3 regions of the Herbaspirillum sp. NPDC101397 genome follow, and region 3 is predicted to be linked to each of the others. Evidence: riboswitches for the same ligand, from Rfam matches in the RefSeq annotation. Region 3 holds a riboswitch; each other region holds the start of a gene.
The links. A riboswitch is a leader RNA that binds a small molecule or an ion and turns the genes downstream of it on or off. The one in region 3 is predicted to bind cobalamin.

Region 1: linked by a shared signal. The riboswitch ahead of ACIROW_RS01035 (CbtB domain-containing protein) and the one ahead of ACIROW_RS05400 (TonB-dependent receptor family protein) in region 3 are both predicted to bind cobalamin.
Region 2: linked by a shared signal. The riboswitch ahead of ACIROW_RS22525 (TonB-dependent receptor) and the one ahead of ACIROW_RS05400 (TonB-dependent receptor family protein) in region 3 are both predicted to bind cobalamin.

What each region holds. Positions count from the first base shown of each region.
Region 1 is NZ_JBIWNS010000001.1:211,001-221,612, forward strand. It holds gene ACIROW_RS01015 (cation:proton antiporter) at 1-1,279, shown strand, start outside; gene ACIROW_RS01020 (methyl-accepting chemotaxis protein) at 1,492-3,156, shown strand; gene ACIROW_RS01025 (hypothetical protein) at 3,414-3,569, shown strand; gene ACIROW_RS01030 (hypothetical protein) at 3,616-4,050, shown strand; cobalamin riboswitch at 4,182-4,495, shown strand; gene ACIROW_RS01035 (CbtB domain-containing protein) at 4,660-4,881, shown strand; gene ACIROW_RS01040 (CbtA family protein) at 4,903-5,658, shown strand; gene ACIROW_RS01045 ((2Fe-2S) ferredoxin domain-containing protein) at 5,748-6,086, shown strand; gene ACIROW_RS01050 (cobaltochelatase subunit CobN) at 6,079-10,218, shown strand; gene ACIROW_RS01055 (putative cobaltochelatase) at 10,220-10,612, shown strand, end outside.
Region 2 is NZ_JBIWNS010000011.1:48,588-59,199, forward strand. It holds gene ACIROW_RS22515 (FecCD family ABC transporter permease) at 1-690, opposite strand, end outside; gene ACIROW_RS22520 (ABC transporter substrate-binding protein) at 687-1,811, opposite strand; gene ACIROW_RS22525 (TonB-dependent receptor) at 1,801-3,984, opposite strand; cobalamin riboswitch at 4,236-4,487, opposite strand; gene ACIROW_RS22530 (ABC transporter substrate-binding protein) at 4,631-5,854, shown strand; gene ACIROW_RS22535 (GGDEF domain-containing protein) at 5,865-7,073, opposite strand; gene ACIROW_RS22540 (methyl-accepting chemotaxis protein) at 7,457-9,154, shown strand; gene ACIROW_RS22545 (hypothetical protein) at 9,406-9,606, shown strand; gene ACIROW_RS22550 (YgjP-like metallopeptidase domain-containing protein) at 9,727-10,245, opposite strand; gene ACIROW_RS22555 (DUF3297 family protein) at 10,346-10,594, shown strand.
Region 3 is NZ_JBIWNS010000002.1:128,055-138,666, reverse strand. It holds gene ACIROW_RS05415 (chloride channel protein) at 1-668, shown strand, start outside; gene ACIROW_RS05410 (chemotaxis protein CheA) at 755-2,674, opposite strand; gene ACIROW_RS05405 (protein phosphatase CheZ) at 2,674-3,408, opposite strand; cobalamin riboswitch at 3,822-4,083, shown strand; gene ACIROW_RS05400 (TonB-dependent receptor family protein) at 4,146-6,068, shown strand; gene ACIROW_RS05395 (FecCD family ABC transporter permease) at 6,086-7,069, shown strand; gene ACIROW_RS05390 (ABC transporter ATP-binding protein) at 7,066-7,836, shown strand; gene ACIROW_RS05385 (cobalamin-binding protein) at 7,842-8,741, opposite strand; gene panC (pantoate--beta-alanine ligase) at 8,741-9,580, opposite strand; gene ACIROW_RS05375 (segregation and condensation protein A) at 9,658-10,524, opposite strand; gene ACIROW_RS05370 (DUF3460 family protein) at 10,534-10,612, opposite strand, start outside.

The sequences.
Region 1 (10,612 bases), on a different contig from region 3:
ATCAGTGCTCGAGCGACTGCCATTCAACGCGGCCATGCTATACCTGCCGATCGGCTGGCTGCTGGGGCCTGCCGGCATCGGCCTGATCCACATCGATCTGCGATCGCACGCCGACGCGCTGACCGTCATCACGCGCGTGGCCTTGCTGCTGTCGCTGTTTACGGTCGGACTCAAGCTCCGGGTGGCTTTTCGCGGCGAAGGCAGTCGTTTGTGGTGGCTTCCATTGCGCCTTGGCGTGGTGTCAATGCTGATTACCGTGCCTTTGCTGGCGATCTGCATCGCCTTCCTGTTCGGACTGCCGTTTGCCGTGGCCATGCTGCTGGCCGCTATCCTGGCGCCCACCGATCCTGTACTGGCGTCCGATGTCCAGATCAAGAATGTCGATGATCCCGATCAGTTGCGTTTCGGGCTGAGTGGCGAGGGCGGTCTCAACGACGGCAGCGCCTTCCCGTTCGTGATCCTGGCCTTGATGCTGCTGGGTGTGACCGACGAAATTGCCCAGGTCGATCACTTTGGCTGGTTCGTCGCCTGGGGTGTGTTCGCTGGCATCGGCTGCGGCGCGCTGGCGGGGTGGGCCTTGTCGCGTATGGTGCTGTTTGCGCGCCAGCGTTTCGGCCTCGCGCTCGGCATGGAGGAATTCATGGCGATCGGCATCATCATGCTGTCTTATGGCGTGGCGGAGCTGATCCACGGCATCGGCTTCCTGTCCGTGTTCGCAGCAGGTCTGGCGATGCGCCAGGTGGAGTCAGCCAGCAGCGGCGACAAGCCGGCCGGCGAACTGATTGCCGCCGCGCAGGACAGCGGCAAGAACGCCGCTGCCGTTCATCCTGAACAGGCGCCGGTTTACCTGACCGAAACCGTGCTTGGCTTCAACCAGCAGCTGGAGCATTTCGCGGAGTTCTTCATGGTGCTGCTGATTGGCATCCTGTTATCTGAATACGGATTGTCGGGAGAGGGCGTTCTGATTGCCGGGCTGCTGTTCTTCATCGTGCGTCCGATTGCGGTGGCGCTTGGCCTGCTCGGCTCTGGCACCGAGACGTCGCATCGCTGGCTGATCGCCTGGTTCGGCATTCGCGGCGTCGGCTCGCTTTATTACTTGTGCTTCGTGCTGCAGTTCTGGCATGACAAGCTCAATGCGCGCATCGCGCAGGATGTGCTGACGGTGCTGGCGCTGTCCATCCTGTTGCATGGCATTTCATCAACGCCGTTGATGCACCTGTATTGGCGCAAGCGCGTTGCGGTCAAGGGAGGCGCCACATCAGGGAAAGAAATAAAGTAATAAAACTACATTTACTACATTCACATTTTTTACTTTGATTTGAAATTGCGCGGCGAAGCAGCGTATTTAAGGCGTAATTCGCTGGAAATAATCGACATCCTGTGCCAGAATAAATAAAAACTAGTAAAACTACATAAAATAACGTCGGCCAGCTTGTATTCTGCTCAAGTCTCTTGCCAGGTCGGCGCCTGATCGGAAACACAGGAGACCGCATGAGATTTTCCCCTCTGAAGCCGCTGATGCAGTTGAAAATCGGCCACCGGCTGTCGCTTTGCTTTGGCGTCATTCTGGTGCTGATGGCCGCCGTCACTGCGCTGGCCGGCTTGTCCGCGCAACATGCGCAGGAGCAGCTGGCCGCGGCGCTCAGCCACACCAACGGCAAATCCGAAATCGCCGCGTTGATGCGCCAAAGCCTGTTCCGCCAAGGCCAGGCCGCGCGCAACGTCGGCACGCTGACCGATCTCAGCGCCATGCAAAAGGAAATGGCCCGCATCGGCATCGAACGCAAGCGCTACCGCGTCAATCAGGATGCCTTGCTCAAGCTCGGCGTCACCGCAGAAGAGCGCGCCATCATCTCGGATATGGCCGCCTATGACAGCCGCAGCGAACCGTTCATGCGGCAGGCGGAAGAATTCGCCGCCGGCTTCAATGCCGGGCAGGCCACCAAGCTGCTCAATGCCGAAGTGGCGCCCCTGCAGAGCCAGTGGCTGGAATCCATCGACAAGCTGGTCAAACTGGAACAGGGGCAGATCCAGCGCGACCTGGACGATTTCGCGCAGAGCGGCCGTCGCACCACGCTGGCGACCATTGCGATTTGTGCAGTGGCGATGTTGTTGGCGGTGCTGGTGGCATGGCGCCTGAATCGCAGCATCACGCGTCCGCTTAACGAAGCGGTGAGTCTGGCTTCCCGCGTGGCGGCAGGTGATCTGACGGCGCACATCGCGACCGGCGGCAGGGATGAGACAGGACAGTTGCTGAACGCCCTGGGCAGCATGAATCGAAGCTTGCTGCAGACTGTCAGCGAAGTGCGGAACGGCACCCAAAGCATCTTCCGCGTATCGCAGCGAAATGCCGTCGGCAACACTGATCTGGCGGCGCGCACCGATGCCCAGGCCGGCTCCTTGCAACAGACTGCAGGCGCCATGGCCGAGCTGGCCGACATCGTCGGCCGCAATGCGGGGCAGATCGGCGAAGCCAACCGGCTGGCACAGTCGGCAGCGGACGTCGCCTCGCGGGGTGGAGAGATCGTCTCTTCGGTGGTCGGTACGATGACCTCGATCAAGGACAGTTCGCGCAAGGTGGTCGACATCATCTCGGTGATCGACGGCATTGCCTTCCAGACCAACATCCTCGCGCTCAATGCTGCGGTGGAGGCCGCACGCGCCGGTGAGCTCGGCCGCGGCTTTGCCGTGGTGGCAACCGAGGTGCGTCAGCTCGCCATGCGCAGCGCCGCAGCTGCAAAGGAAATCAAGCTGTTGATCGGTGATTCGGTTGAGCGCATCGATGCCGGCAGCCGTCAGGTCGACGACGCCGGACGCACCATGCGCGATATCGTCGATTCGGTCGAGCACGTGGTCGGCATCATGGATGAGATCGCCGCCGCCAGCGACGCCCAGCATCGCGGCATCGCCGATCTCAATCAGTCGATTGCCGGCATCGATGCCGTCACGCGCACCAACGCGACGCTGGTGGCGGAAGCCGCCATCGCCACCGCCGACATGCAGGAGCAGGCGCGCAAGCTCTGGGATGCGGTCAGTGCGTTCCGGGTCGGTTCCGACGCTGAAGCCGGCGAGTTGCAGTTGCTGGCGACTGCTCCGGAAATCGCTCCGCAATTGACACCACGCCGTCCCTCCCTGCTTGGGGTGGCGCCGGCGTAAGAGTTGCGGAAGCCCGAAAAAGTGTTTGTCCTATACGCAGCGCCCGCGCCAGCGGGTAGCCTGTCGCTGTGACGTGAATGGTCGGCGTTGCCTTCGACCCGCGTCGCTTTTAGCTCGACCTTGAGCTTAAATTGCAGCAGAAAGGACATTCCATGCACAAGCCACAAGACATCCCGCCGGTAGAAGTGCCGCCGCTGGATCCGAGCCCGCCGCAGGATCCGATTCCTCACCAGAATCCAATGTGAGGAGGCGTGCGCATGCATACACCGCAAGAACCGCAGGAAACGCCGCCGACCGCGCCGCCACCTAAAGACATCCCGCCGGACGAATACAACCCGGTGGAAGATCCGCCTCTCAATCCGCCCGAGCCCGGCATCCCCGAGCCGCCCGAGACGCCGATCAGAATGGCGTAGAGCCGTGCACGAACAATCAAGCATCACACATGAGGAGTACAGCATCATGGCAACCAGCACATTGGATCCAGACGTCTTGCCGACTTCCGATCGGCAATTAAGCAAAGGCCACGACAACCACGCGCTTGGGCCGGGCGACAGCTCGGACAGCGGCAGCGACATGATGAACATCGCCACCGAAGCCGACAGCGATTCGCACGGCACCGGCGAGCGTGCCTCGGTCGAACGCGGCTCGCGGGACCGCGCTCCGGAAGTGCCGGAGTCGGTCGAGCAAGTCGCCAGTGACGAGGAAAGCGGCGAAGACATCGTCGCCGCCGACGAACGTGAGCTCGAAAAACAGACCGATAGCGTCAAGGAGTCGAAAAAGATCAAGCGTGATCACGATCTCGACGATGCCTTGGAAGACACGTTTCCCGCCAGCGACCCCATCAACCTGACCCCGGAGCCTCCCAAAAAGGTCGCGAGAGGGCCCAATCAGTAACAGAATCACGCAGTAATCCAGGCTTCTGCTGAAGCCCAAAGCGGGCCGGTTATCCATTTGGATAACCGGCCCGCAAGCGTTTATGCAAGCCGATTCCAGGTTGCCAGAATGGCGCGCGACACCTATACTGCCGGGGTAGCATTGCCTTGGGTATCCTGCGAATAGTCATTCGCTGGATTTAATCGGGAAGTCGGTGCGTTTGTCGGTCAATTGCAGTGAACGTCGGTGAATTGCTATTTATCATCGTTTGCAATGCCATGTGATCCGTCAGGCAAAACCCACGCTGCCCCCGCAACGGTAAGCGAATCAGCGAATCTGCATCCAGCCACTGTGCACCGGTGTTACCAACACGGCATGGGAAGGCGCAGATTCCGGTTCCGGCGAGATCATGCTCGCTGTGAACCATTCTCAAGCCCGGAGACCGGCCCTCGGTATAACGACTTGTTTTGCATCGCGGAGGGCGATCGACGGACTGCTTCCGGAATGCTGTTTCTTTGCACCCCGCGTTGTTTCCTGATTTTCCTTCGTGACGGTTCCGCTGCGCTGCTTCGCTTTAGCGCCGCAAGCGGTTGGTTTCAATCCGGCTCAGGCCCATCCGAAGGAAAACACATGGCAATCATCACCGGCGCATCCGCCCACGATACCGATACACTCGACTCCGAGTCCAATTCTGCTTCCGGCGCGCGACTCTGGCGCGATCGCATCCTGCCTGGCCTGACCGCATTCGTGCTCGGCGCCGCACTGATCTACGCTGCCGGATTTGCCTCCGCCGTGGAACTGCACAACGCCGCGCATGACGGTCGTCATTCGGCCGGCTTTCCTTGCCATTAAGACGCCAGGCGGACTACCCCGATGATCAATTTCGCAGTATTGCGACGGATTGCCCCCGTCGTCCTGTTGGCCGGCGCGTTGGCCGGCCTGTTGCTGACGGCCGTGCAGCAGGCGCAAGTCTCCCGCATTATCCTGCAGGCGGAAGTCTACGAAGAAGCCGCAGCCGCCAAGGCGCATGAGCAGTCGCACGCCGCCGCGGTACCAGCTTCTGCTGCAGCTTCCACCGGCGCGCCTGCCGCGTCGGAAGCTCACGAGCATGAACATGAACACGCCGATGAATGGGAACCTGCCAACGGCTTCGAGCGTACCGCTTACACCGTGCTGGCCAACGTCAGCATGGCGATCGGCTTCGGCCTGTTGCTCGCCGCCGCGATCCTGGTCAGCGGCAAGAAAGTGACCTGGCGCTCCGGATTGCTGTGGGGCGTGGCCGGTTACCTGGTGTTCTTCGTCGCACCGTCGCTGGGCTTGCCGCCGGAAGTGCCGGGCACCGTGGCGGCGCCGCTGCATGCGCGCCAGTTGTGGTGGATCATGACGGCCGGATTGACTGCCGCCGGCCTGGGTCTCGGCGTCTATGCGCGCCATTGGACGTTGAAGTTGCTGGGACTGGTCTTGGTGGTTGTGCCACACCTGATCGGCGCACCGCATCCGGCAGTGCCGGGCGGCGCCGCGCCGGAAGAGCTGGCGCAGGCGTTCATCCACGCCACCGCATTGGCCAATGGCATATTCTGGCTGACGTTGGGCGGACTGATCGGTTACTTCTATAAAAAATTCGTCTGAAAATTCGCCTGAAACTCAGGTTGTCATTTTGGATGCCGATCCGGTCACTGCAGCCGGATCGGCATTTTGGTTATTAAGAAACTGAACGCATGAGAACCCACCACCGCCACGTCCTGATGTGCACCGGCCCGCGCTGCACCGAAAACGGCGTGCTGGCCGAAGCCATGTTCGCCGTGCTCGGCGAGCAGATCGACGCGCGCCCCGAGCTGCGCGTCAAGCGCACGCGCACCCACTGCATGGTGGCCTGCAAGGCGCAGGCGCCGGTCGTTGTGGTATATCCCGAAGGCGTCTGGTATCGCTGCGAGGATGCCGCCGCGATCGAACGCGTGGTGATCGAGCATCTGGAAGGCGGGCGCGAAGTCACCGACCTGATCTTCCATCGCCTCGGCAGCGGCGACGTCAATCCCGAGGAACCAGAAAATGTCTGACCAGGCAACACAATCCGTCGCTGCAACGTCTGCACGCATTGCCGTATTGACCCATGCGTCCACCGACCTGGCGATCGTGCATCACGCGTTGACGCAATTGCCGGCCGATTTTCCGCCAACCATCGGCATCAACCTGCAAGGCGTAGAAAACGAAACACGCATGAGCGAGTTGTTGCAGAACGAACTGGCCGACGCTGACATCATCGTGCTGCGCATCCTCGGCCGTCTCGGCAGTGTTGCCGGATTTGCCGAACTGCTGCGTCATGCGCAACGTCAGGGACGCCATCTGATTGCGCTCAGCGGCGCCGGTGAGCCCGACGCCGAACTGGCGGCAGTGTCGACTGTCCCGACAGATGTGCTGCGCGAGGCTCTGGCGTATTTCCACGGCGGCGGCAGCGTGAACCTGGCGCAATTTCTACGCTTCGTGTCGGACCGTTTGCTGCTGACCGGATTCGCTTACGAGTCCGCCGTGGCCTTGCCTGATCACGGGATCTATCATCCGGATCTCGAACAGGATGCGGGCATTGCCGACTGGCTTCAGCTCAGACTTAAATCGCGCATTGATGTCGCAGGCCGCCGCAAACCGGCAGTCGGCATCATCTTTTATCGCGCCCACTGGATGAGCGGCAACACGCGCTTCGTCGATGCGCTGGTGACATCGCTGGAGCAACGCGGCATGGACGTGTTGCCGATTTTTACGGCCTCGCTGCGCACTTCGGCAGCGGACTCCGATCTGCCGGCGGCGCTCAGTTATTTCGCGGGAGAGAAGGGCGCACATGTCGACGTCCTGATCAACACCACGTCCTTCGCGATGGGCGAAATCACGCCGGGCGGTCCGACGCCTGCGGGCTGGTCGGTGTCGGTGCTGGAAAAACTCAACGTGCCCGTGCTGCAGGCCATGACCAGCGGCATGACGCAGGAGCAGTGGGAAATCTCGACGCGCGGCATGAACCCGCTCGACGCCGCCATGAACGTGGTGCTGCCCGAGTTCGACGGCCGCATCATCAGCGTGCCGCTGTCGTTCAAGGCGCAGGCGGCGGGCTTGTCCGGCGACGTGGTGGAGTTTCATCCCGTGGCCGACCGCGTTGAACGCATCGCCGGCCTGGCGGCGCGCTTCGCGCGTTTGCGCGCGCTCGACAATGCCGACAAGCGCATCGCCTTCATCTTCACCAACTCCAACAGCAAGGCTTCACAGATCGGCAATGCCGTCGGCCTCGACGCGCCGGCCTCGCTGATGCGCATCCTCGAATCGATGCGCGATGCCGGCTATGCCATCGGCGACTTGCCCGAGAGCGGCAGCGCGCTGATCCATACGCTGGTCGATCGCTGCTCCTACGACAACACCTATCTGACCAGCGAGCAGTTGCAGCACGCCGTCGGCCGCGTGTCGGCAGAGCGCTACGCCGAATGGTTCGCCGAGCTGCCGCACGTCTTGCAGCAAAAGATAGAAGCGCAATGGGGCGCCGCGCCCGGTGTCGCCTACGTCCATGACAATCATCTGGCATTCGCCGGCGTCGAGCTGGGCAACGCCTTCGTCGCCTTGCAGCCGCCGCGTGGTTACGGCATGGATCCGGATGCGATCTACCATCAACCCGACCTGCCGCCGACACATCACTATTACGGCCTGTACCGCTGGCTTAGCGACGAGTGGGGCGCGGACGCCATCGTCCACGTGGGCAAGCATGGCACGCTGGAATGGCTGCCCGGAAAGGGTGTCGGCTTGTCGGAGAATTGCTTCCCCGATGCGTTGCTGGGCGACATGCCGCTGTTCTATCCGTTCATCATCAACGATCCGGGCGAGGGTTCGCAGGCCAAGCGGCGCGGCCACGCGGTCGTGGTCGATCACCTGACGCCGCCGATGACTACCGCCGACAGTTACGGCGCGCTGGCGCAGCTGACGCAACTGGTGGATGAGTACTATCAAGTGGAAGTGCTGGACCCGTCCAAGCTACCGCTGCTGCAGCAGCAGATCTGGGAACTGGTCAAACAGACCAATCTTGACAGCGACCTGCAGATGAAGCTGCTCCATCATGATCACGACCATGACGATGAACATGGACATCACCATCATCACGGCCATGTGCATGGACACGATCACGGTCATGACCACCACGATCACGACCATCCGCACGACCACAGCCATGAGGGCGAATTGCCTGAAGCGCTCAGCGCCATGGGCGGCTCCGACGTCGCCCACCTGATCGAAGACCTCGACGGCTATCTGTGTGAACTCGGTGCCGCGCAGATCCGCGACGGCCTGCACATCCTCGGCCGCGCACCGGATGTGACGCAGATGCCGGACATGCTGGTGTCGTTGACGCGCCTGCCGAACCAGGACATCCCCGGTCTGCAGGAAGAAATGGCGCGCCTGTTCGGCCTCAAGCTCGACATGCTGCTGGAGAACAAGGGCCAGCGCCTCAACGCCGACAGCGCGCTGGCGCGTATCGCCGGCCGCGCCGTGGTCACGCGCGCCGATGCGATCGAAGCCATCGATGATTTGTGCGTGCGGCTGATGCAGGCCTTGCAGGAGCGCGAGTACAGAGCCGGTGCCGTCGACGGCATCTTGCAATCCATGTTCGGCGATCTCAGCATCGACAAGCCGCGCCTGCAAACTGCTTCTTTGCGTCAACCGGGCAGCGTAATCGGCCAGATGAAGATGCAGGCGCGCGCCAGACCTCCGGCCGCAGCCCCGGCGCTTACCAAAGCACCGGCGCCGACAACTGACAAGTTCGCAGCGTTACGTCGTGTCCTCGATTTCACCTGCCGCCAGTTGCTGCCCAACCTGCATCGCGCCGGCGACGAGATCGGCAATCTGCTGCTCGGTTTGGAAGGCGGCTACGTGCCGGCCGGCCCGAGCGGTTCGCCCACGCGCGGCATGGCGCATATCCTGCCGACCGGGCGCAATTTCTATTCGGTCGATCCGCGCAGTGTGCCGTCGCAATCGGCCTGGCGCGTCGGCCAGCAGCTCGCGCGTGAAGTACTGGAACGCCACGTGCGCGAAACTGGCGCACATCCGGAAAGCGTCGCCATCAGCATCTGGGGCACCAGCGCCATGCGCACCCACGGCGACGATGTTGCGCAGATTCTGTGCCTGCTCGGCGTGCGACCGGTATGGCGTCCCGGCAACCGCCAGGTGTTCGGCATCGAGGTGGTGCCGCTGCAGGAACTGCAGCGTCCGCGCATCGACGTCACGACGCGTATCAGCGGATTCTTCCGCGACGCCTTCCCGCAACTGATCGACCTCATCGACGACGCCGTCAACGCCGTGATCGCACTCGATGAGCCGCTCGACCAGAATTTCGTGCGCAAGCATTACCTGCAGGAACTGGGCGACTGGATAGGCAAGGGCCTGGACAAGGATGAGGCGCAAGAGCGCGCCGCCTATCGCATCTTCGGCGCCAAGCCCGGCAGCTACGGCGCCGGCATCCTGCCGCTGATCCAGGAAAAGAACTGGCAGGCCGATGCTGATTTTGCCGAGGCCTATATCAACTGGGGCGGCTACGCCTATGCGCGCAAGCTCGGCGACAAGCAGGGCAGCGACCAGCGCGACGCATTCCGCACGCGCCTGTCGGGCGTGCAAGTGGCCTTGCACAACCAGGACAACCGCGAACACGACATCTTCGACAGCGACGACTACCTGCAATATCACGGCGGCATGATCGCGACGATCCGCGCCCTGACCGGACAGCAGCCGCGTCATTATTTCGGCGACAGCCACGACCCGGCGCGCGCCCAGGTGCGCGATCTGAAGCAGGAGACGCTGCGCGTGTTCCGCTCGCGCGTGGTCAATCCCAAGTGGCTCGACAGCATCCAGCGCCACGGTTACAAGGGTGGTCTGGAGCTGACTGCAACAGTCGACTATCTGTTCGGTTATGACGCCACGGCGCAAGTCATGGACGACTGGATGTACGAGCAACTGGCGCAGACTTACGCCTTCGATTCGGGCATGCAGCGCTTCCTCGAAGAGGCCAATCCCTGGGCCCAGAACGCGATTGCCGAACGCCTGCTAGAAGCGGCCAGCCGCGGCATGTGGGAAGAGCCGCAGGCGCAGACGCTGGAAGACCTGCGCCAGCTTTATCTCAAAAGCGAAACCTTGCTGGAGGCGCGCGGCGAAACCCCGCGTGGAGTCTGATATGAGCGTTCCTCTGTTTCCATTTTCGGCGATCGTCGGGCAGCCGCAACTGAAGAATGCCTTGCTGCTGTGCGCAGTCGATACCACGCTGGGCGGTGTCCTGATTCGCGGCGACAAAGGCACCGCCAAGAGCACCGCCGCGCGCGCCCTGACGGCGGTGTTGCCTCCGGTCGAACGCATCGCCGGCTGCGCCTTCAATTGCCTGCCGGGTCAGCCTGCCGAACATTGTGCTGTCTGCCGGAATGATGCCAAAGCAATCTCGGCGAACGTACCTTTCGTCACGTTGCCGCTGGGTGCGACGGAAGACCGCGTGCTCGGCACGCTCGATCTGCAACGCGCATTGAAGGGCGATCAGAACGCCTTGCAACCGGGTCTGCTGGCCGCGGCGCATCGC
Region 2 (10,612 bases), on a different contig from region 3:
TGGCGCACCAAGCAGCAAGACGCCGCCGGCCACCGCGACTTCATTCCAGGTGCTGCCGTTGAGCGAGCCGAAGGTCCATTGCACGATGGCCGCGAGTTGCTGTTCGGTGGCGACGAACTGCACGCTGGCGGTCAACGCGCTGAACAAATAGGTCAGGCCGACGCCGCCCAGCACCAGCATGGTGGCGCTGACGCCGCGCAGCGCCGAGAAGGCCAACACCAACGTCGCGCACAATACCGCGCTGGCGAAGGCGGCCGCGACGGTCATATACAGGCCGCTCCAGGCGCCCGCGATGCCCGTCGCACCTGACAAGATCGCCAGCGATGCCCCGAACGCCGCCGCCGGCGAAATACCGACCGTGTAGGGACTCACCAGTGGATTGCGCGTGATGCCTTGCATGGCCACGCCTGCCAGCGCCAGGCCGGCGCCGGCCACCACCGCCATGACGACGCGCGGCAGCCGCAGCTGTTGCAGCAGCGAGATTTGCCACGCCGGAATGTCGCTCAGCCACGCCGCCGGCAGTAGCGGCGCGAACAGAGCGCGGAGGCTGGTCGCCATGCCGAATTTTTGCGCGCCCAGCGATCCGGCCAGCGCCATCGCGGCGATCAGCAGAGCGACGCCGGCGACCATCGCCAGCGCATTGCGACGCTGATGACGCTGCAACGCTTGCATGAGAAGAGTCTTGTTCATTTGCGCAGCTCCGCCAGCGATGCGGTGTAACCACCCGGCGCCGGCACCTGTTGAAAATCCTCCAGCCAGGTGCGCATGACCTGGTCGGGATCAATGTCTTTGAAGCGATCCGGATACAGCCATTTGGCGATCTGTAATGCACCGATGATCTTGGAACAACCGCCTGCCAGGTAATAGCTGATGTGATACACCTGCACAGGGAGATTGCGCACCGCCGGAATGCGATCGAAGCCGGGGCGCGCGGCGACCGCTTCCAGTACTTGCAGCGAGAACGCACGGCTATGCGGTTCGTACTGGCCTGGTTCAAGTTTGACGATGACGTCGGGCATGCGCGCGACGACTTCTTCCGGATCGACGCTGAAGCCCTGCACACTGCCGCGCGCCGACGGCTGGCTGAGGACGCTGACGTCGCGGAACACATTGACGCCGCCGCCGACCTCGACCATGTCGTGCCAGCCGGAGCCCTTCAACAGGGTCTTGTAGGCGCCGACTTCTTCAATGTAGACGCGCTTGCGCTGCGCCATCGGCAGGTTCTGCAAGCGCTGCGCCAGCAGGTCGCGGTAGCGGCGATAGAAAGCGTTGAGTTTGGTGGCGCGTTGCGGTTGCTCGAACAGTCGGCCGAACAGCGTGACGTTTTCTTCATGCTTGAGCACGTCCCAGGCAGTGACCACTACCACCGGGATGCCGAAGCGGCCGAGCACGGTGACCGCCTTTTGCCAGTCGCTGTTGCGCGGGAAGAAAACCGCATCCGGCTGCATCGCGACGATGGCTTCGTAATTGGGACTCGACTGCCCCTGTCCTGCCAGCATGGCCGGCGTCACCGTCGGCCAGTAGCTATGGCTGCGCGCGGAGTCGATGTCGACGCCCACCACCGGCTGCATGCCGGCCACGGCGCGCACGAATTCGGTGGTGTAGCGGTTGAAGACGACCACGCGTTTCAGCGGCGTCTTCAGGGTGAGTTCACGACCGACGTCGTCCTTGAACGTCAGGCTGTGAAGGGTGTCTGCGGCATGGACCGAGGGCGCCCGCACCAGCAACGGCAGCCCCAGCGACAGCAGCAACAGCCGTCGTCGTTGGGGCTGCTGCTGTTGCTGCAGCGGAATGATCCGGTCAAAACGCATAGTTGCCGGTGACCGTGTAGGTGCGCGGTGCGCCCAGGATCCATTGCGTCGCCGTGCCGGCGTAGGTCGATGCGGCGTAGACCTTGTCGGTGAGGTTGTCGATGCGCAAATCGAACTTCAGCTTCGGAGTCGCCTTCCACGCCACGCCGGCGTCGAGCACGGTGTACGCCGGCAGGCGCGACTGGTCGGTGTTGTCCGAGTAGCGATCGCTGACGTAATGGGCGCCGGTGCGGGCTTCCACTTGCGGCGTGGCGTTCCACAGCACGAACAGGTTGCCGGTGCGTTTCGGCACGAACTGCGGACGGTAACCGGCCAGCGAGGTCGCCTTGCCGCCGACCGTGGCGACGAAGTTATCGAAGCGCGCCTGCAGCACCGAGGCATTGGCCTCGACGCGCCAGTCGTCGTTGAGCTTGAAGGTCAGCGAGCCTTCCAGGCCGCGCGACGATTGCTGGCCGACGGTGTCGGAGAGGGCGGTGTTGTTGATGTTCGGCGCCAGCAGGTTGTTCTTGATGATGCGATAAGCCGCCAGCGTCCATTCCACGCGGCCGTTCCACAAGGCTTGCTTGACGCCGACTTCGGCCTGCTTGCCCTTGGACACGCCGTACTGCATCTGCGATGCGCTGATGCTGGCCAGCGAGGTGACCGGATCGGATGCCACCGCGTATTGTGCGTACAGCGAGGTGTCGGTCACCGGTGTGAAGACCACGCCGGTATTCCATGACACCGCATTCTGGTTGCCGTTGGCGGTCAGGCGCGTGATGAAGTCATCGCGCTTGGTCTGGTAGTTGTCGCCGCGCAGCCCGCCGGTGATGGCCCATTGCTTGTTCAGCTGATAGCGGTCTTGCAGGAACAATCCGGCCTGGTCGACGGTAACGCGATACAAGGCGCGGATGGCCGGCGAGTTGCCCTGTGCGAACGTGCCCGGATTGAAGTTGAGCGCATTGACGGTGGTGCTGCCGGCGAAGTTGCCCGCGGCGTTGGTGTTGTCGTTGCGGTCGTAGAGTGAGCGGTTGAGGTCAAAGCCGACCACCAGCTGGTTCTTGTTGCCGAACAGCTCGCTGTCGATGGTGGCGTAGCCGTGATCGCCGTATTGGGTCTGTGCGCCGACGATGTCGCGGTAGTTGGAGCGCGCGACGTTGCCGGTGGCCGGGTTGTACGTGTAGGTATAGGTTTCCTTGTAGCGGCGGTCGTGCTTGATCAGGTAGACGTCGTTGTTGAGCACGACCTTGTCGTTGAGCTCGTAACGCGCGCGCAGATAGGTGCGGTTTTCGGTGAAGCGCACCTGGGCGTCATCGACGTTGTAATTCTTGAAGCGCGTGCCGGGTACGATGGCGCCGTTGACGATGGGCGTGCCTTCGTAGCTGCCCGGATGGATATCGGCGTAGTCGTTGGCCAGCGTCAGAGTCAGGTCGCGCGTGGCTTTCCACAGCAGCGAACCGGACACGGTCAGGCTGTCGCTGCGGCCGCGGTCCATCCAACCGTCCGAATTGACGTGGCTGACGTCGAGGCGATAGGCCAGCGTGTCGCTGAGCGGGCCGGTGCTGTCGAAGGCCTTGCGATAGGTGCCGAAGGAGCCGGCCGAAAACTGCACCTCATTGGACTGCTGTTTCAGATTCAGATCGGGCCGCTTGGGCACGACGTTGACCGCGCCGCCGACGAAGCCCGTGCCGTACAGCACCGAAGCGGGGCCGTTGAGGAACTCCACGCGTTCCACATTCCACGGATCGACCGGGAAGGTCACGACGCCGCCGGCGTTGTACAACTGCAAGCCGTCGTACAGTTGCGAAATCGAATTGGGGCCGTAGAAGCCGCGCGCCGACAGCGAGTTGTTGCCGTTGCCGGAAAACGGCACCGAGGTCACGCCGGGCGAGCGCGTTTCGGCGTCGAGCAGGGTCTGGTAGCCACGGTCGCGGATGGTGTCGCCCATGATGACGGCGACGCTGGCCGGGGTTTCCAGCGGCGTCAGGTTGAGACGGCCGCCGGCGGTCGAGGGCGCCTTCAGGCTGCCGCCGTCCTGGGTCGATACCGTGATCTCGGGTAGCGAGGCCTCGGTCGCTTGTGCGAAGGCGGCGCCGGCGTGGAGGGCGGCAAAGGTACCGAACGCGCCGGCCAGCGCATACGGCAAATGAGACAGGCGCGGTTTGCCCGTGCGCAGCGATGCAGAGTGTTTCATGTGAGCTTCCCTTTGATGACCGCCATATCCGTGGCGCGTGGTGTATGGTGGCGGTCTGTTTTTGTACGGCGCGCATCCCCGCGCGCTGTGATCAAAGGAAACGGGCAAAACGGTGAGTGAGTGAAGTGCGAAGACGGCGGACGCACGAATGCGGCAAGCGACGACAGCTCTCGCAAACGGAGGCGGTCGAGCGGATGACGGATTCGGTATGCAGTGCGCAGTGCTTCGCAGTTCACGACATACCCCGGCCGCTCGCTTCCATCCGTTCTGGCCGGTATCCGGGCTAACAGGGCCGATCGCCTCGCCTTCCCATGCCTGAAATCTGAAGCGGCACAGTGGACTATGGAGGAAACCTGTCGCGCTACATCAATGCGCGACGCCTGTTTTACCGTTGCGGGGACAGCACACGTTTGCCGCTGCAACAAACTAATACACAGCGCGTGTTTCCCGTTTAACTGCGGTCAAGGAATCTGACCGCGAGCACCAAAACTCCGCCATGATACGTGCGCAGATGGCTTCCTGCAATGCGGCCGTCCGGGTCCGCCGTTGCTGACATGCTGAATATTTTCCTTCCTGCAACAAGGACGCGTACAGGTGCAAATTCCCGACGCTCGCTATACTTGTCGTCTTTACCGGGAAGGACACCATGAATTCGCGACTCCGCTTTACGAACATACTGCAGTTCACCGCCGTTGCGGCGGTGCTGGCCACCGCAGGTTTTTCCGGCAACGCCGCCGCCCAGGCCACCATCAAGATCGGCGAGATCAACAGCTACAAGGCACAGCCGGCTTTCCTCGAGCCGTACCGCCAGGGCTGGGAAATGGCGCTGGAAGAAATCAACGCCGCAGGCGGCGTGCTCGGCAAGAAGCTGGAAGTGATTTCGCGCGACGACAACGGCAATCCGGGCGACTCGGTGCGTGTGGCCGAAGAGCTGGTCAAGCGCGAACAGGTGTCGCTTCTGTTCGGCGGCTTCCTGTCCAACACCGGTCTGGCGCTGACCGACTACGCCAAGCAGCGCAAGATATTCTTCCTCGCGGCCGAACCGCTGACCGACAAGATCGTCTGGCACAACGGCAACAAGTACACCTATCGTTTGCGTCCTTCGACCTACATGCTGGTGGCGTCGCTGGTCAAGGATGCCGCCAAGCTCAAGAAGAAGCGCTGGGCCATCGTCTATCCGAATTATGAATACGGCCAATCCGCCGTCGCCAGCTTCAAGACGCTGATGAAGGCGACGCAGCCGGACATCGAATTCGTCGCCGAGCAGGCGGCGCCGCTGGGCAAGATCGACGCCGGCGCGGTCACGCAAGCCCTGGCGGACGCCAAGCCGGATGCGATCTTCAACGTGCTGTTCGCGACCGACCTCGGCAAGTTCGTGCGCGAAGGCAATACACGCGGTCTGTTTGAAGGACGCGAAGTGGTGTCGCTGCTGTCGGGCGAGCCGGAATACCTCGACCCGCTGCGCGCGGAAGCGCCCAGCAACTGGCTCGTGACCGGCTACCCGTGGTACGCCATCAATACGCCCGAGCACAAGAAATTCGTCGACGCCTATCGCAAGAAATACAACGACTATCCACGCAACGGTTCGCTGGTCGGTTACAGCGCGCTGATGTCGATTGCGGCCGGGCTGAAGAAAGCCGGCAGCGCCGATTCGGACAAACTGGCGGCAGCGTTTTCAGGTCTGAAGGTGGAGACGCCGGTGGCGACCATCACCTACCGCGCGCAGGATCACCAGTCGACGCTGGGTGCTTTCGTCGGCCGCACCGGCGTCAAGGACGGCAAGGGCATCATGAGCAGCTTCGTGTACGTCGACGGCGCCAGCCTGCAACCATCGGACGCGGAAGTGAAGAAGCTGCGCGCCGCCGATTGATCAGGCAGCGTCAGGCCCGCACCACATTCCTGCCGGCGTTTGCCGGCAGTTTTGTTTCCGGCTGTGTTTCTTCCATCGCCACCCGGTTTCGGCCGCCATTCTTGGCGACGTACAGAGCGCGGTCGGCGCGCGCGTTGAGGCGGTCGGGACTGTCGTCGCGTCGCGCAAAGGCGACCCCGATGCTGATACTGTAGCGGCAGGCGCCGAACTGGCCCGACACGATCTGGGCTTCCGCCTGTGCGCGCAGCGACTCCGCCATGGCAGCGGCATCGGCTGCGCTTGTGGCCGGCAACAGCAAGCCGAACTCTTCTCCGCCCAGTCGCCCCAGCGCATCACCCGGCCGCATGACGCCGCGCGCCATCTGCACGAAGGCGCGCAATACGTCGTCGCCGCCGGCGTGGCCATGGGTGTCGTTGATGCGCTTGAAATGATCCAGATCGATCAGCAGCAGCACCGGCGGCGCTGTCGGCTGTATCGGCTGCCCTTCCGCCAGCAAATCGCGCGCGATGGTTTCGAAGCGTTTGCGCGTGAGCGCACCGGTCAGGTGGTCGTGGTTGAGCGCGTGTTCGACCTTGGCCAGCATGGCGTCATGCACGATCATCACCGCGATCATCGTCAGCGTCGGCATGACTACCGCGCCGACGGTCAGCAAGCTGATGTTCCAGACACTGTTGAGCATGGCCAGCGATTCGTCCGGCGCCAGCGTCAGGAAGTACAGGCCGCGCACCAATTGCGTCGCCGCGAACAGGAAGGCCATCAGCGCCGCGAACCAGAAATTATATGGACTGCGATCGCGCGGGCGATGGCGCAGCAGGATCACGCCGACGGCAGTACAGATGATGGCGTTGAAGCTGGTGGAGGCGGCAACGCGCAGCGGCAGGTTGGCGTCGACGTAGCGCCACACGACCATGGCGACGCCGACCAGCGCCACGCCGGCCAGCATCTGCTTCCACCGCGTCGGGCGGCCGAGAAAACGCGCGCAGCCGGCGTAATAGAAGGCGCCCGCCAGCGACACGATGACGTTGGCAACGACGATGGAAATGGCATCGGGAATTGTATTGCGCAAGGCCAGCAACGGAAGCGACACCACCATTGCCAGGTTGGCGAAAAACCATTCGCGCACACCCGCCACCGGTGAACGCAGCAGGGATCCCAGCACCAGCAGCATCGCCACGCTGAACAGGGCGGTCGTGGTGAGAATCGAGACAACGGTCAGCATGGCGCGCAATGAAATCAAACAGGAACGTATTGTAATGCGCAAGGCCCGGCCGGCGGCGGTCGATGATTTCTTTGCATAAAGTGTCGGCAGAGCAGCGCGCGCAGGCATTCATTGCTCTTTCTTGTATTTTTGTAAAAAGATTTCTGACCATTTCTGCCAGTTCAACCTCATTTCCACCTGGAAATCCGGCGCTAATCCAGCACTGGAAAGGGTTGTGTATAAAAACTATTGAATTGATGAAAACTATCAATTTTTACTATTCATTGATATTCCCTAAGATTGCGTCAGCTAGCGGTTGTTGTGCACCGCAAGATGCGAACAACCGCCAAAACAAGATAAAAAGCGCCGACTCCGGACGGCGTACAACCTCAGGGAGCATCACCATGAACCAATCGCCACGGCCTGCCATCAGCGTCGCAGCCCGCCTCGGAATCAGCTTCGCCATCGTGTTGGCCATGATGGTGGCGCTCACCGTGCTCAGCATCATGAAGGTCAATGCCATCGAAGGCAGCCTGAGCACCATCAGCGACGACAACAACGTCAAGCAGCGTTACGCGATCAACTTCCGCGGCAGCGTGCACGATCGCGCCATCGCATTGCGCGACCTGACCCTGGTGGGCGACGCCGAAGTCAAGGACGTCACCGGCCTGATCAGCAAACTGGACAACGACTACCAGCAATCGGCGCAACCGCTGGACGCTATCTTCTCCGGTGAAAAAGGCAAGAACATCCGCGCCGAAGAACGCGCCGACCTCGCCGCCATCAAGGCCATCGAAGCGCGCGCCATGCCGCTGGTGCAACGCATAATCGTCGCCCGCACCTCGGGTGATACCGAGGGCGCCCGCCAGATCATGCTGCAGCAAGGCAAGCCGGCTTTCGTCGAATGGCTGGCGTCGATCAACAAGTTCATCGACCTGCAAGAACAGATGACCCAGGCTGAATCGGCCCGTGCACGCAACCTGGCGCACGGCTTCCAGGCGCTGATGCTGGTCCTGCTGGCGATTGCCATGGCCACCGGCGTCGTGCTGGCGACATTGATCACCCGTCACATCCGCCGCGCACTTGGCGCCGAACCGGCGCAAGTCAAGGAACTGGCCTTCGCAGTCGACCGCGGTGAGCTCTACCACGCCATCGAGCAGGACAAGGATCTCGGCAAGGGACGCGACAGCATCATGGCCGCGTTGTCGGAAATGAGCAGCAACCTGCGCCGCACCGTCGCCGAAGTCCGCGACGCCGCCAGCGACGTCACCGAGATCAGCGCCCAGATCGCCGAAGGCAATCGCGACCTCGCAGCACGCACCGAAGACCAGGCCGCTTCGCTGGAAGAAACCGCCTCGGCGATGGAGCAACTGACCTCCACCGTCAAGCAGAACGACGACAACGCCAAGCAAGCCAACCAATTGGCGCGCAATGCTTCCGCAATCGCCATGCAGGGCGGCGCGATCGTGGGCCAGGTGGTGCACACCATGGATTCCATCAATACATCCTCGCGCAAGATCGTCGACATCATCGGCGTGATTGACGGCATCGCGTTCCAGACCAATATCCTGGCGCTGAACGCCGCAGTGGAAGCCGCACGTGCCGGTGAACAAGGCCGCGGCTTCGCCGTGGTCGCCACCGAAGTGCGCAGCCTGGCGCAACGCAGCTCGGCCGCCGCCAAGGAAATCAAGTCGCTCATCGATGACTCGGTTGAGAAGGTCGACACCGGCGCCAAGCTGGTCGGCCAGGCCGGCGAAACCATGGAGCAGATCGTCGCCAGCGTGAAGCACGTCACCGACGTGGTCGGCGAAATCTCCGCCGCCAGCCACGAGCAAAGCATCGGCATCGAAGAAGTGCACCGCGCCATCGCGCTGATGGACCAGGTCACGCAGCAGAACGCCGCCCTGGTGGAACAAGCCAGCGCCGCCGTCAGCACATTGCAGGACCAGGCCGGCAGGCTGAACCAGGCAGTCGGCGTGTTCAGCCTGGAAGATCCGGCGCTGTCCGGCTCCGCCCGCATCGTGCCGCTGCGTCCGCTGGGCGTCGACGCCAACGTGGTCAACCCGGCTTTGCAGATCAGGGATGAACGCCGCAGCGCCTGATGCTTCAGGCAGATCGCAAGGAAAAAAGCCCGCGCATGCGGGCTTTTTTTTGGGGGGCTGACGCTCGGCCCCCAGTCGCCTGGGGCAAGGTGAGCATGGTTGCGCGCCACCGGCTGCCGCGTTCTCATGGAGGCAACATCATTGCCCTTCGGAAATCAGGATTTGACTGATATGCCGACTACATTCTGATGAGTATGATTGATTCAAATGCAGCGTTTCCTACCGCAACATTCGACCGAAAGGATTCAATCATGGGCTCCAGCATCAGCTTGACCAGCATCGGAATCATTCTTCTCGACGTGCTCCTCGTGTGGGCCTGTTTTTCGGTCGACAAGCATCTGAAATTCCTCGACGCCGAAGATCAGCGGGCCGAGGAAGAAGACGACCATCGCCTGCGCCTGATTCCCATTTTCAAGGACGTGTCGCAGCATGGTCGCGACGCCCATATTTAGAGCGCGTCGCTCACTGACTCAGATACCGTATCTCCTCGCAGCCCGACACGGCTGCCTCGCCCGCAACCGGCCCATTCCGGTGGCGGGCTTTTTTATTCGCGCATCTCTGCGTGAGCGTCTTTATTTCTCCGCACCCCACAGGCGTCGTCCGGAATTGTCCAGCTCCGTGAGGTACAGGCGCATGTCGAATTCGTATTGATGGTAGTTGGGCTCCATGTACGAACAGAGTTTGTAGAACGCCTTGTCGTGTTCTTTCTCTTTTATATGCGCCAGCTCGTGGACGGCGATCATGCGCAGGAATTCAATCGGCGCGTCCTTGAACAAGGCGGCGACGCGAATTTCATGTTTGGCCTTCAGCTTTCCACCCTGGATACGTGAAATCGACGTGTGCATTCCCAGCGCGTGATTGATCACGTGAATCTTGCTGTCATACCCGACCTTGTTGATCGGTTCGGCATTGCGCAGGAACTCGGTTTTGAGATCCTGGACATACTGGTAAAGCGACTTGTCGGTGCGCAGATCATGCGCCTTCGGGTAACGCTTCATCAGCACCTCGCGCAGGCGATCCTGCGCCAGCAGTTGCGACACTTGCTCGCGTGTTTGTTCGGAATAAGCGTTCAGGTATTTCAGTGATGACATGAGGAGAAAAATTGAAGGAAAGCAATGCGGCCACTCTGGCGCCACCCGACAAGAAAACAAAAAATTGTTTTGCGCAATCTTATCGTCGATAATTATGGGCATGAACGATACTACACAACGCCCCCCACTCCCTGATCGGCTCTCGATCGATCCGCGTAGCCCTTACTTCAATGCCGCCATCTTCGAACACGAAGTCGGCATCAGGCTCAACGACAAAGAGCGTACCGACGTCGACGAATACTGCATCAGCGAAGGATGGATCAAGGTCCCCGCCGGCAAAGCGCTCGATCGCAAAGGCAATCCCTTGCTGACGAAGGTCAAAGGCAAGGTCGAAGCTTTCTACAAGTAAAGAGACTTTTTCAATTCA
Region 3 (10,612 bases):
GGCTGAACGGCAACTATACCTACTTCGGCACCATCAATGCCGGCAATGACAGCGCGCGCGAACTGATCGTCACGGTCATCGTCAGCGGCATCCTGATGGGCGTGGCCGGTGGCATCTTTTGCTGGCTGCTGCTCAATACGCACAAGTGGATTCCGGCACCGCTGCGCGCCTTGCGCGCAGAACGTCCGGTGGTGTTTGGCGCCGTGTGCGGTCTGATCGTCGCGATCATCGGTTTGTGTGCAGGCAGCATGACCTTCGGCAGCGGCTATGCCGAAGCCAAGGGTTTGCTGAGCGGCCAGACGCAGTTGTCAGCGTGGTATCCGCTGGCCAAGATGGCCTCGATGGTGGGGTCTTACCTGCCGGGGATTCCGGGCGGCATCTTTGCGCCGTCGCTGTCGATCGGCGCCGGCTTCGGCAATCTGCTGCACATGGTGTTCGAGCATACGTCGCTGTCGATGCTGATCGCCCTGGCGATGGTGGGCTATCTGGCTGCAGTGACGCAATCGCCGATCACCGCCTTCGTGATCGTCATGGAAATGATCAACGGCCATGCGCTGGTGATTTCATTGATGGCGACAGCCTTACTGGCCAGTCGCGTCTCGCGCTTCTTTGCGCCGCCGCTGTATGAGGCGTTGTCGGAGCGCTACGCGCACGCCACCGTCAAATGATGCCCTGAGAAGGATTTGCTCAGGTCATAAAAAAGCTGACCCCGCGAACGGGCTCAGCTTTTTTCGATGGGACTTGAAGAGTTTGCTTAAACTTGCGCCACAGCCTTGGCAGCGGAGCGGCAGCCTTCCAGCAGGAACGAGAGGCCGACCACCAGCACCAGTTCACCCTCAGCAGAGCGTGCAGTGCCGGTAATGCCGTTGGTCTGGATCGCGGTCAACGGTTTGATCACCAGGTCGGCCGTGCCTTCCACGGCGCCGACGCTGAGGATGTACGGATGCGGCACCGCCATGACGATACCGACACGTTCATTGCCCGGTTCATAGCCAAGTACGCCGGCCAGCGAATGCACCGGCAACGGACGACCCTGATCGCGCAACACCGGCGCGCCACCGACTTCATCGAACTCGGCCGGCAATTCCACCACGCGTTCCACCACTGCCATGGGCAAGGCCAATGCAGCACCGGCGGTACGCACCAGCATGGTCGGGATGATCGACAATTCGATCGGGAGGCGGATCGAGAAGCGCGTGCCGACGCCCAGTGTCGAATCGATGCGGATGGTGCCGCGGTGTTTTTCCACGGCCGTTTTCACCACGTCCATGCCGACGCCGCGGCCGGACACGCTGGACGCCACTTCCTTGGTCGAGAAGCCCGGCAGGAACACCAGTTGCAGCGCTTCGTCGTGACTTTGCGCTTCATGCTCGCCGATGAGGCCCTTGCCGATCGCCTTCTTGCGCAGGAAATCAGGATCCATGCCCTTGCCGTCGTCGAAGATTTCAATCATGACGCTGCTGGCTTCCTGCCATGCCTTGAGCGAAATGGTCGCCTTGTTGGGCTTGCCGGCAGCGCCGCGATCGGTTTCGATACCGTGGTCGAGCGAGTTGCGCAGCATGTGGACCAGGGGATCGTAGAGGCTGTCCACGACCACGCGGTCGACTTCGGTTTCCGCACCGGAGATCGCCAGGTCGACGTCCTTGCCCAGATCCTTGGCCAGTTCGCGCACCAGGCGCGGGAATTTCTGGAACAGGCGGCCGACCGGCTGCATGCGCGTCGACAGCGTGGCGCGTTGCAGTTCGCTGGAGTAGCGCGATGCGCGGCCCAGGGTTTCGGCCAGCGTCGACATCAGCGATGCGGCGGTGCCTTCGAACTTGAACTGTTGCAGTTTTTCCAGCAGCACGGCGGCCTGGTTGGCGGCTTGCACCGATTCGCCGGCGACTTCGAGCAGCGCGTCGAGCTTGCCGGCATCGATACGGATGCTTTCTTCCTTGGCGTTGCCGGGTTGATTGTCGGTGGCGCGGCGCGCTTGTACGGGGGCAGCGGCCGGCTTTGGCGTCGGCGTCGCCGAAGGCAGCGACTTCGGATGGCCGGAGCTGCTTTCTGCTTCCGCAGGCGCTGCTTCGACGGCTGCAGCAGCAACTGGCGCAACTTCTCCGGTACCGCCGGACACAGCCTGGTACAAGGCGTTCCAGTCAAGCGAGCCGTCAGCGCCGAGAACGCTGGCGCCGCCGTTGGCGGAAGGCGTCGAGCCGGCAGCCGGAGCGGCCGCACTGACAGGCGCTGCAGCACTGGCAGCAGGTGCAGCAGCAGCAGCAGGCGCAGCAACAGCAGGCGCCGCCGCATTGCCTTCAATGGCTTGCGTCAGAATGTCTTCAAGGTCCTGCGGCATCGACGCCAGGCTGGCCGGATCGGCGCCGTTGGCCAGCTCGTTGAGCTGGTCGGCGACAAAGCCGCTGGCCTGCAGCGCCGCTTCGATCGCCAGCGGCGTGACCGGCGCCTTGCCGGTGCGCAGGGCGTCGAACAGGTTTTCCGTCAGGTGACAGGCCGATACCATGGCCGGCAAATTGACGAAGCCCGCACCGCCCTTGATGGTGTGGAAGGCGCGGAAAACCGCGTTCAGAATTTCCAGATCGTCAGGATGCCGTTCAAGAGTCAGCAGATGCTCTTCAACGCTAGTCGCGAGGTCCAAGGCCTCAACGACAAAATCCTTGAGCATTTCGTCATCCATTAGAACCCCAGGTTAGCGAGTAAGTCATCCACATCATTCTGCGCCATGGCCGAGCCGGGAGCAGAAGGTCCGTTCAACAACTCAACCGGCTTGTCGGCCTGGATCGCCGCCTTGACTTCCGGCGGTGCGTTGTCGCGCAGCAGTTGCGCAAGTTCGCGTTCCGCCACGGCGGTGATGCCGACGATCTTCTTGATCAACTGCCCGGTGATGTCCTGGAAGTCCTGCGCCATCATGATTTCGAGCATGCGGGCTTTTTCGACCTCGGTGGCTTCGATCACGGCGGAAGAGAATTTCTTGGAATCGTTGGCCAGGTTCTTGAATTCGTCGATGGTCATCTGGCCGGCAAACAGGCGCGCCCAGCGGTCATCGATGTCCTTGGCTTTGCTGGCGAGTGCGTCCTGCGCAGGCATGCCGGCGTCAATCGAATTGAGCACCTTGTTGGCGGCTTGTTCGGTCAGCGTGGCGACATGCTCCAGGCGACCCTGGGCATCGCCGATCTGCGATGCGACGTCTGACAGCGAGCGGTCGTAGCCGAGTTCGCGCATGGAGTCGTGCAACAAGCGAACGATGCCGCCCAGGCGTTCGTACATGGGCTTGTCGGTCTGGTCTTCGAGCGGATCTTCTGTTGCGGCCGAGGGGGCCGAAGCTGCCGGCGCGGCTGCCGGGACTGAAGCCGGCAGGGTTTGCGCCGAAATCTCGTCGAATAGTGCTTCTAAATCAACGTCGTCACTCATGATCTTGGTATCTCCATACAAATTTGATGCGTTATTTGCTTCCGCCGCGAGGCAGGTAATCTGTCACAACTGAATTACATGGTTCGACGAGATGGTTCGGTGATATGAAGCTCCTGTTGCTGTAAGTGCGCGGCAGCGGCCGCCGGATATCCATTGCATATCGGCAACAAATAAAAAATCTGTAGAGAGCTTGCCCCTGTTTTTGCCCGATCCCCCGGAGAGTGTCCCGGTAGGGACGGACTTCCGCTATTTGTTGAATGGATTATAAGTCCCTGTCAAGCGGCTCCATCGGCTAAAAAGCGATGAAAATTCCCCATTTAAATGGCGTTATGACGATCTTGTTGATCTTCGGGCAATCATAATGCAAGCCCGCTTCGTTTGTCACGGATGATTGCCGCCTGTGGCGTTGGCGCATACAATTGCGCCGTTTTGGTGCTCGCCGGCATGTTCGTGCCGGCAGTTAAACGGGAAGCACGGCGCGGTCGCCTGGGATACCAGGATCTCCGCCAACGTGCGCTGCCCCCGCAACGGTAAGCAAGCGCCGTTCCTTGTCGGAACGGCAACCTGCCGACTTCGCCACTGTGACCCTCCCGCATCTTTCGCGCGGCAAGGCATGGGAAGGCGCGGCGGGCCAGGCTTGCAGCCCGGATACCGGCCACGACAGGGGAACGCCCAGGCGTTCCATTTCAATCCGGCTTGCGGGGAGGCAGGCCCGGAGATCATTGCAAAACGACATCATGAAATTCACCGTCCCATCCCGCCGCGGCGCGATCGCCTGCGCTGTGTTTTCACTTGCACAATCGCTGGCGCAGGCCGCCGACGACCCCGGCCTCACGCCGGTCGTCGTTACGGCGTCGCGCTTTCCGAACGATCCTGCGTTTCCGCCCGTGGGCGCGACCATGATCGGCGCCGAAGACATCCGCAACGCCGGTATCGACAACGTCAACGAGGCGATCCGCAAACTGGGTGGCGTGTATGGCCGTCAAAGCCTGGCGGGGCCGGGCGACTTCGCGCTAGACATGCGCGGCTTCGGCAGCAATGGCGATCAGAACATGGTGATCCTGATCGACGGCGTCCGACTGTCGGAAAACGAGTTGTCGACCGCCTTGCTGTCGTCGGTGCCGATCGACTCGGTCGAGCGCATCGAGATCGTACGCGGCGGCGGCAGTGTACTGTATGGCGACGGCGCCACCGGTGGCACGATCCAGATCGTCACCAAACGCCCGGCTGCGGATGCAATCCGCGGCAGCGTGGTCGGCGAAATCGGCAGCAACGGTTTGCGCAGCGGCCGCGCCAGCGTCGCCAAGGGCTGGGACGGCTTCGCCCTGAATGCCGCGTACAGCAAACAGCATGCCGACAACTACCGCGACAACAATGCTTCCAACCAGGAGAATTTCAGCGGCACGGCGCAATGGTTTTCCAATCAAGGTCGCTTCGGCTTGCGGGTTGATCTCGCACGCGCCGACTACGGCCTGGCCGGCTCGCTGAGCATGGCGCAATTCCTCACCAATCCGCGTCAGGCCACCACGCCGAAAGATTACGGCTCCTACGACAGCGACCGCATCACCGCTTTCTTCGAGCGCAAGTTCGGCGCGCTGGAAGCCGCGGCCGAGTTGTCGCATCGCGAAAAGATTTCGCGTTCCAGCTATGGCGGAGGCGCGGTCAGTGAAGTGCATAGCCGCACCACCCAGTTCTCGCCGCGCTTGCGCCACATCGCCGAAGGTGGCGTGTTGAAGAACGAACTGGTGGCCGGCGTCGATTTCTCCGAATGGGGGATCGGCAACGTCGACGGCAGCGGGGACGCGGCGCAGACTGCGCGCGCGGCCTACGTGCGCGACGAAGTGCAGATCGCCGGCAACACCCGTATCGCGCTGGGTTTGCGCCATGAGGTCATGGACAAGCGCAGCACCGCCAACGCCTACGACAAGGCGCAAGGCGTCAACGCCTGGGAGGTGCAGGCGAGCCACGCGGTGCTGCCGTCGCTGCGCCTGTTCGGTAAAGCCGGTCAAAGTTACCGGTTGCCGACCGCGGACGAAAACCGCGGCATCGTGCTGGCGGCCGGACAAATCCTCAAGCCGCAGACTTCGCATGACCTGGAGTTCGGCGCCACCTGGGGCGGCGCCGACAACAATGCCACGCTCAGGTGGTTTCGACATCGCATCAAGGATGAGTTGTTTTACGATCCCACCGTCGGCGCATTTGGTGCCAACGTCAATCTCGATCCGACCAAGCGGCAGGGCGTCGAATTGGAAGCCGCCGCGCGCCTGAACGCCGACTTCAGCCTCAAGGCGAATTTCCAACACATTGCAGCCGCCTTCACGGACGGTCCGAATGCCGGCAAGGAAATGGTGCTGGTGCCAAAGAATACTGCCTCGGCGCGGCTCAACTGGCAGTCCGGCAACCAGACCGTCAACCTCGGTGTGCTGTGGGCCGATGCGCAGCGCTACGGCAGTGACTTCAGCAATACCTGCAATGCGCGCATGCCGTCGTACACCACGGTCGATGCGCGCTACGCGATGCGCGTGAGTACGTGGGAGCTGGCGCTGACCGGCAGCAACCTGGGCGACCGGCGTTATTTCTCGCAAGCCTTCGGCTGCGCCTCGGGCATCTATCCGGAAAGCGGCCGTGCAGTAAAATTCACCGCCCGTTACGACTTTTAAATCACCTCAAGGACTTCATGCGCAGAGCGATCTTGGTGCTTTCCTGCCTGGCCGTATTGGCCGGGCTGGCGCTCGTGCTGGCGGGTCTGTGCGGCAGCACCGGCTGTCTGCGCCCAAGCGGTGATCCTGCCGATATCGCCATGCTGCTGCAATTGCGCGTGCCGCGCGCGTTGACGGCGTTCACCGTCGGCGCCTTGCTGGCGATGGCGGGCGCGCTGATGCAGGTATTGCTACGCAATCCCTTGGCTGAACCCTATGTGCTTGGCGTCTCCGGCGGATCTGCGGCGGGTGCCTTGCTGGCGATGCTATTGGCTGCGTCCATCGGTTTGCCGCGCCAGAATATCGCTGCCGTCGGCGCTGCATTGGGCGCCGGCCTGGCGGTGCTGCTGCTGTTCGGCCTGGTCGGGAAATCGCTGCGGCGCTTGCCGCTGTCGCCGATGGCGGCCGGGCATCGGCTACTGCTGACCGGTGTGATGCTGGCGGCCGGTTTCGGCGCCGTCATCACGCTGGTGCTGACGCTGGCGGGAGAGACGCAATTGCGCGGCATGGTGTTCTGGCTCATGGGCGATCTCGAAGACAGCCGCTTCCTGCCGGTGGCCGCCGCCATCGCGGGCGCGGTCTTGCTGTGGTCGACATGGAATGCACCGCGCTTGAACCTGCTGGCGCGCGGAGAGAGTTTTGCACAGTTGCTGGGGGTGCCGGTGGTGCGACTGCGCGTGGCGACCTTGTGCGCGGCGTCGTTGGCGACGGCTGCCGCAGTGACGCTGGCCGGCACCATCGGCTTCGTCGGGCTGGTGGTGCCGCACGGTCTGCGCCTGCTGGTCGGCAACGATCAGCGCGTGTTGCTGCCGGCCTCGGCGCTGGCCGGAGGAGCCGGTTTGACGCTGGCCGATCTGGCAGCGCGCACGATTGTCGCGCCGATGCAATTGCCGGTCGGCGTCATCACGGCCTTGATCGGCGTGCCCTTGTTCCTGTGGCTGCTGGCGCGGAGTCGCGCATGACGGCGGGCCTGTTGCTGCAGGTGGAGGCGCTGACCTTGCGCGCCGGCGACATCACCTTGTTGGAGAACTTCAACTGGCAAGTGCGCGCCGGTGAATTCTGGTGTGTGCTCGGCAAAAACGGCATCGGCAAAAGCACCTTGCTGCATGCGGTTGCGGGTCTGTTGCAGTCGGCGTCCGGCCGCGTCTGTTCCCCGGATGGCGACATCGCACGAACCGCGCCGCAGCAGCTGGCCTCGTGCCGCGGCTTGCAGGTGCAGCAACAGGTCGACGCGTTTGCGTGCAGCGTACTGGACAGCGTGATGGCGGGTTTGCATCCGTATCGTCCGGGCTGGGGCTGGCCGGATGAAGCCGACCGGCGCGCTGCGCTGTATGCATTGGAACGTCTGGACATGGCGTCTTACGCCGATGCCGACGTGATGCGTTTGTCGGGCGGCGAGCGCCAGCGTGTCGCGATGGCGACGCTGATGCTGCAGGCGCCGCAACTTTATCTGCTGGACGAGCCGGCCTCGCATCAGGACGTCGCCGCGCAGCAACTGGTGATGCGCACGCTCAAGGAACTGGCGGACGCTGACCATGCCGTCGTCGCCACCATGCACGACATCAATCTGGCGACGCGTTTTGCGTCGCATGTGTTGTTGATCGCAGAGGGGAAAGTCTGGCAGGGCAGGGCCACGGATATTCTGCGCCCGGACCTGCTGGAGGCGGCCTACGATTGCCGTTTCGAGATAGTGGAATCTGCCGGAGGACGGTGGCTGATGCCGGCCTGAGTTTTTTAGCCAGGCGGACGCCGCGCGCGCACTGTATCGAGCATCTTGCAGACTTCTTCGGTCGCATCCAGGACGCGCGGACCCGGACGGTTAAGCCAGTCGGCGTTGACCGTGAACAGGTTGCCGGCGACCACCGCCTTCATCTTGCCGAACTGACGCCATTCATCGAGCGGATGATCCTTGGCGTCGTCGGGGGCAAGGATGGCCTCGGGATTGGCGGCAATCACCGACTCCAGGCTGACGTGGGGCGCCAGTTGCGGCAAGTCGCCGAAGATATTGTTGCCGCCGCAGGTGTGCAGCACCGTCGACACCATGTGCTTGCCGTTGAGCGTCATCAGCGGTCGTCCCCAGATCTGATAGAACACGTTGACCGGCTTGCGGTCACGGTAGTTGTGGCTCAGTGCCTGCCAGCGCGCGCGGAAATCCGCGGCCGCCTTGCGGCCTTGTTCGTCGGTGCCGCTGAGTACACCCAGCCGTTCCAGCGAGGTCGCAATCGTTGCGTAATCGGCCGGCTGGCTTTCGAACACCGGCAAACCGAACGCCCGCAGCTGCTGCAACTGCGAGGCTGAGTTGCCGCTGCGCCAGGCCAAGATCAGATCGGGTTTGAGCGTGAGGATTTTTTCTATGTCGACCGCGCTGATGCGGCCGACCGAGGTCACTTGCAGCGCAGCCGGAGGATAGTTGCTGTAGTTGCTGACGCCGATGACATACGGTCCGGCGCCTGCGGCGTAGAGCAATTCGGTGGTATGCGGCGACAAGCTGACGATGCGGCGGGCGGGCTTGTCGAGACGAATGTCGTTGCCGAAATCATCGGTGACGGTGATGCTTGCGGCGGCGTTGCCGGCCCAAAGCAACGCCAGCGCCGCCGGCACAGCGAACCGCAGCGGCATCAGCCGATAGCGCATCAGACTTCGAGATTGTCGATCAGGCGCGTCTTGCCGAGTTTGGCGGCGGCGACCACGACCAGTTGTTCGCCCTGCGCCAGGTCGCCGGCGGACGGCGGCTGCAAGTCGTTGCGCTTGCGGATCGAGATGTAATCGGGTTGCCAGCCGCGCTGCGTCAGCGCATCCATGGCCTTGCGTTCCAGTCTGGAAATGTCGGGATGGCCGCCGCGCACTTCGTCGGCGACCTGGTTGAGCACCTTGTACAGCTCGGGGGCTTCCGCGCGTTCGTCGGCCGACAGGTAGCCGTTGCGCGAGGACAGCGCGAGGCCGTCGTCGGCGCGCCAGGTTTCGGCGGCGATGATTTCGGTCGGCAGCGCGAACTGGCGCGCCATGTTGCGCACGATCATCAGCTGCTGGTAATCCTTCTTGCCGAACACCGCCACGCGCGGCTGCACACAGGAGAACAGCTTGAGCACGACGGTGGTCACGCCGGTGAAAAAGCCGGGACGGAATTCGCCTTCGAGGATGTTGCCGAGATCATCCGGCGGCTGCACGCGGTATTCCTGCGGCTCGGGATAGAGATCTCTTTCCGTCGGTGCGAACAGGACGTAGACGCCTTCCTTCTCCAGCTTGTCGATGTCGGCCTGGAAGGTGCGCGGATATTTGTCGAAGTCTTCGTTCGGTCCGAACTGCAGGCGGTTGACGAAAATCGACGCGACCACCGGATCGCCGTGGGTGCGCGCCAGGCGCATCAGCGACAGGTGGCCTTCATGCAGGTTGCCCATCGTGGGGACGAAAGCGGTGCGCAATTGGCCGCGCAGCTGGTCGCGCAGTTCTTCGATGGACGAGATGATTTTCATGGCGTGGTGTCGTGAATGGATGCGGAAGCAGGCTGCGATGTACTGGGCCGATAGAGCTGAAGGGTGAGTTCGGCAGCTCAGCTCGGTGAATAGGACAGCCGCACGTAGATCGGCGCGAAGGCTTCAGCCTGGGTGATTTCGATCAGGGTTTCCTTGGCCAGCTCGAGCAGGGCGATGAAATTCACCACCACCACCGGTACGCCGCGGGCCGGATCGAACAGGTCGGCGAATTCGACGAAGCGCGCCGAACGCAGGCGCCGCAGGATGCCGGTCATGTGTTCACGCACCGACAATTCTTCGCGGCTGATATGGTGATGGGCGGTCAGCTTGGCGCGCCGCATGATGTCGGCCCACACCGCATGCAGGTCGTCGACGTTGACGTCGGGCCAGCGCGTGACGACGGTTTGCTCCACGTAAACCTGAGTGCGCACATAGTCACGGCCGACTTGCGGCAGCGAGTCGAGCTCTTGCGCGGCCAGCTTCATCTGTTCGTATTCGAGCAGGCGGCGTACCAGTTCGGCGCGCGGATCTTCGGCTTCTTCGCCGGAATCGGCCTTCCTGACCGGCAGCAGCATGCGCGATTTGATCTCGATCAGCATCGCCGCCATCAGCAGGTATTCTGCGGCCAGCTCAAGGTTGTGCTTGCGGATCTGTTCGACGTATTCGAGGTATTGCAGGGTAACCTGCGCCATCGGGATGTCGAGGATGTTGAAGTTTTGTTTGCGGATCAGGTACAGCAACAGATCCAGCGGTCCCTGGAACGCTTCCAGGAAAATCTCCAGCGCATCCGGCGGAATGTACAGATCGGTGGGCAGCTTGAACAGCGGCTCGCCGTACAGCTTCGCGAACGCGACGCCGTCGACCACATTGGGGGTCGAGTCCGGCTGGCCTTCCAGCGTCAGTTCGGCAGCGTCGGAGGATGGATTCCCGGCGTTTTCGATCATGCTGGCGAATCAGTGATTTTGGTAAACGTAAGGCTGTTGCTTGACGCGGGATTCCTTGTCGCGCGCGGTCTTGTCCAGATCCAGCGGC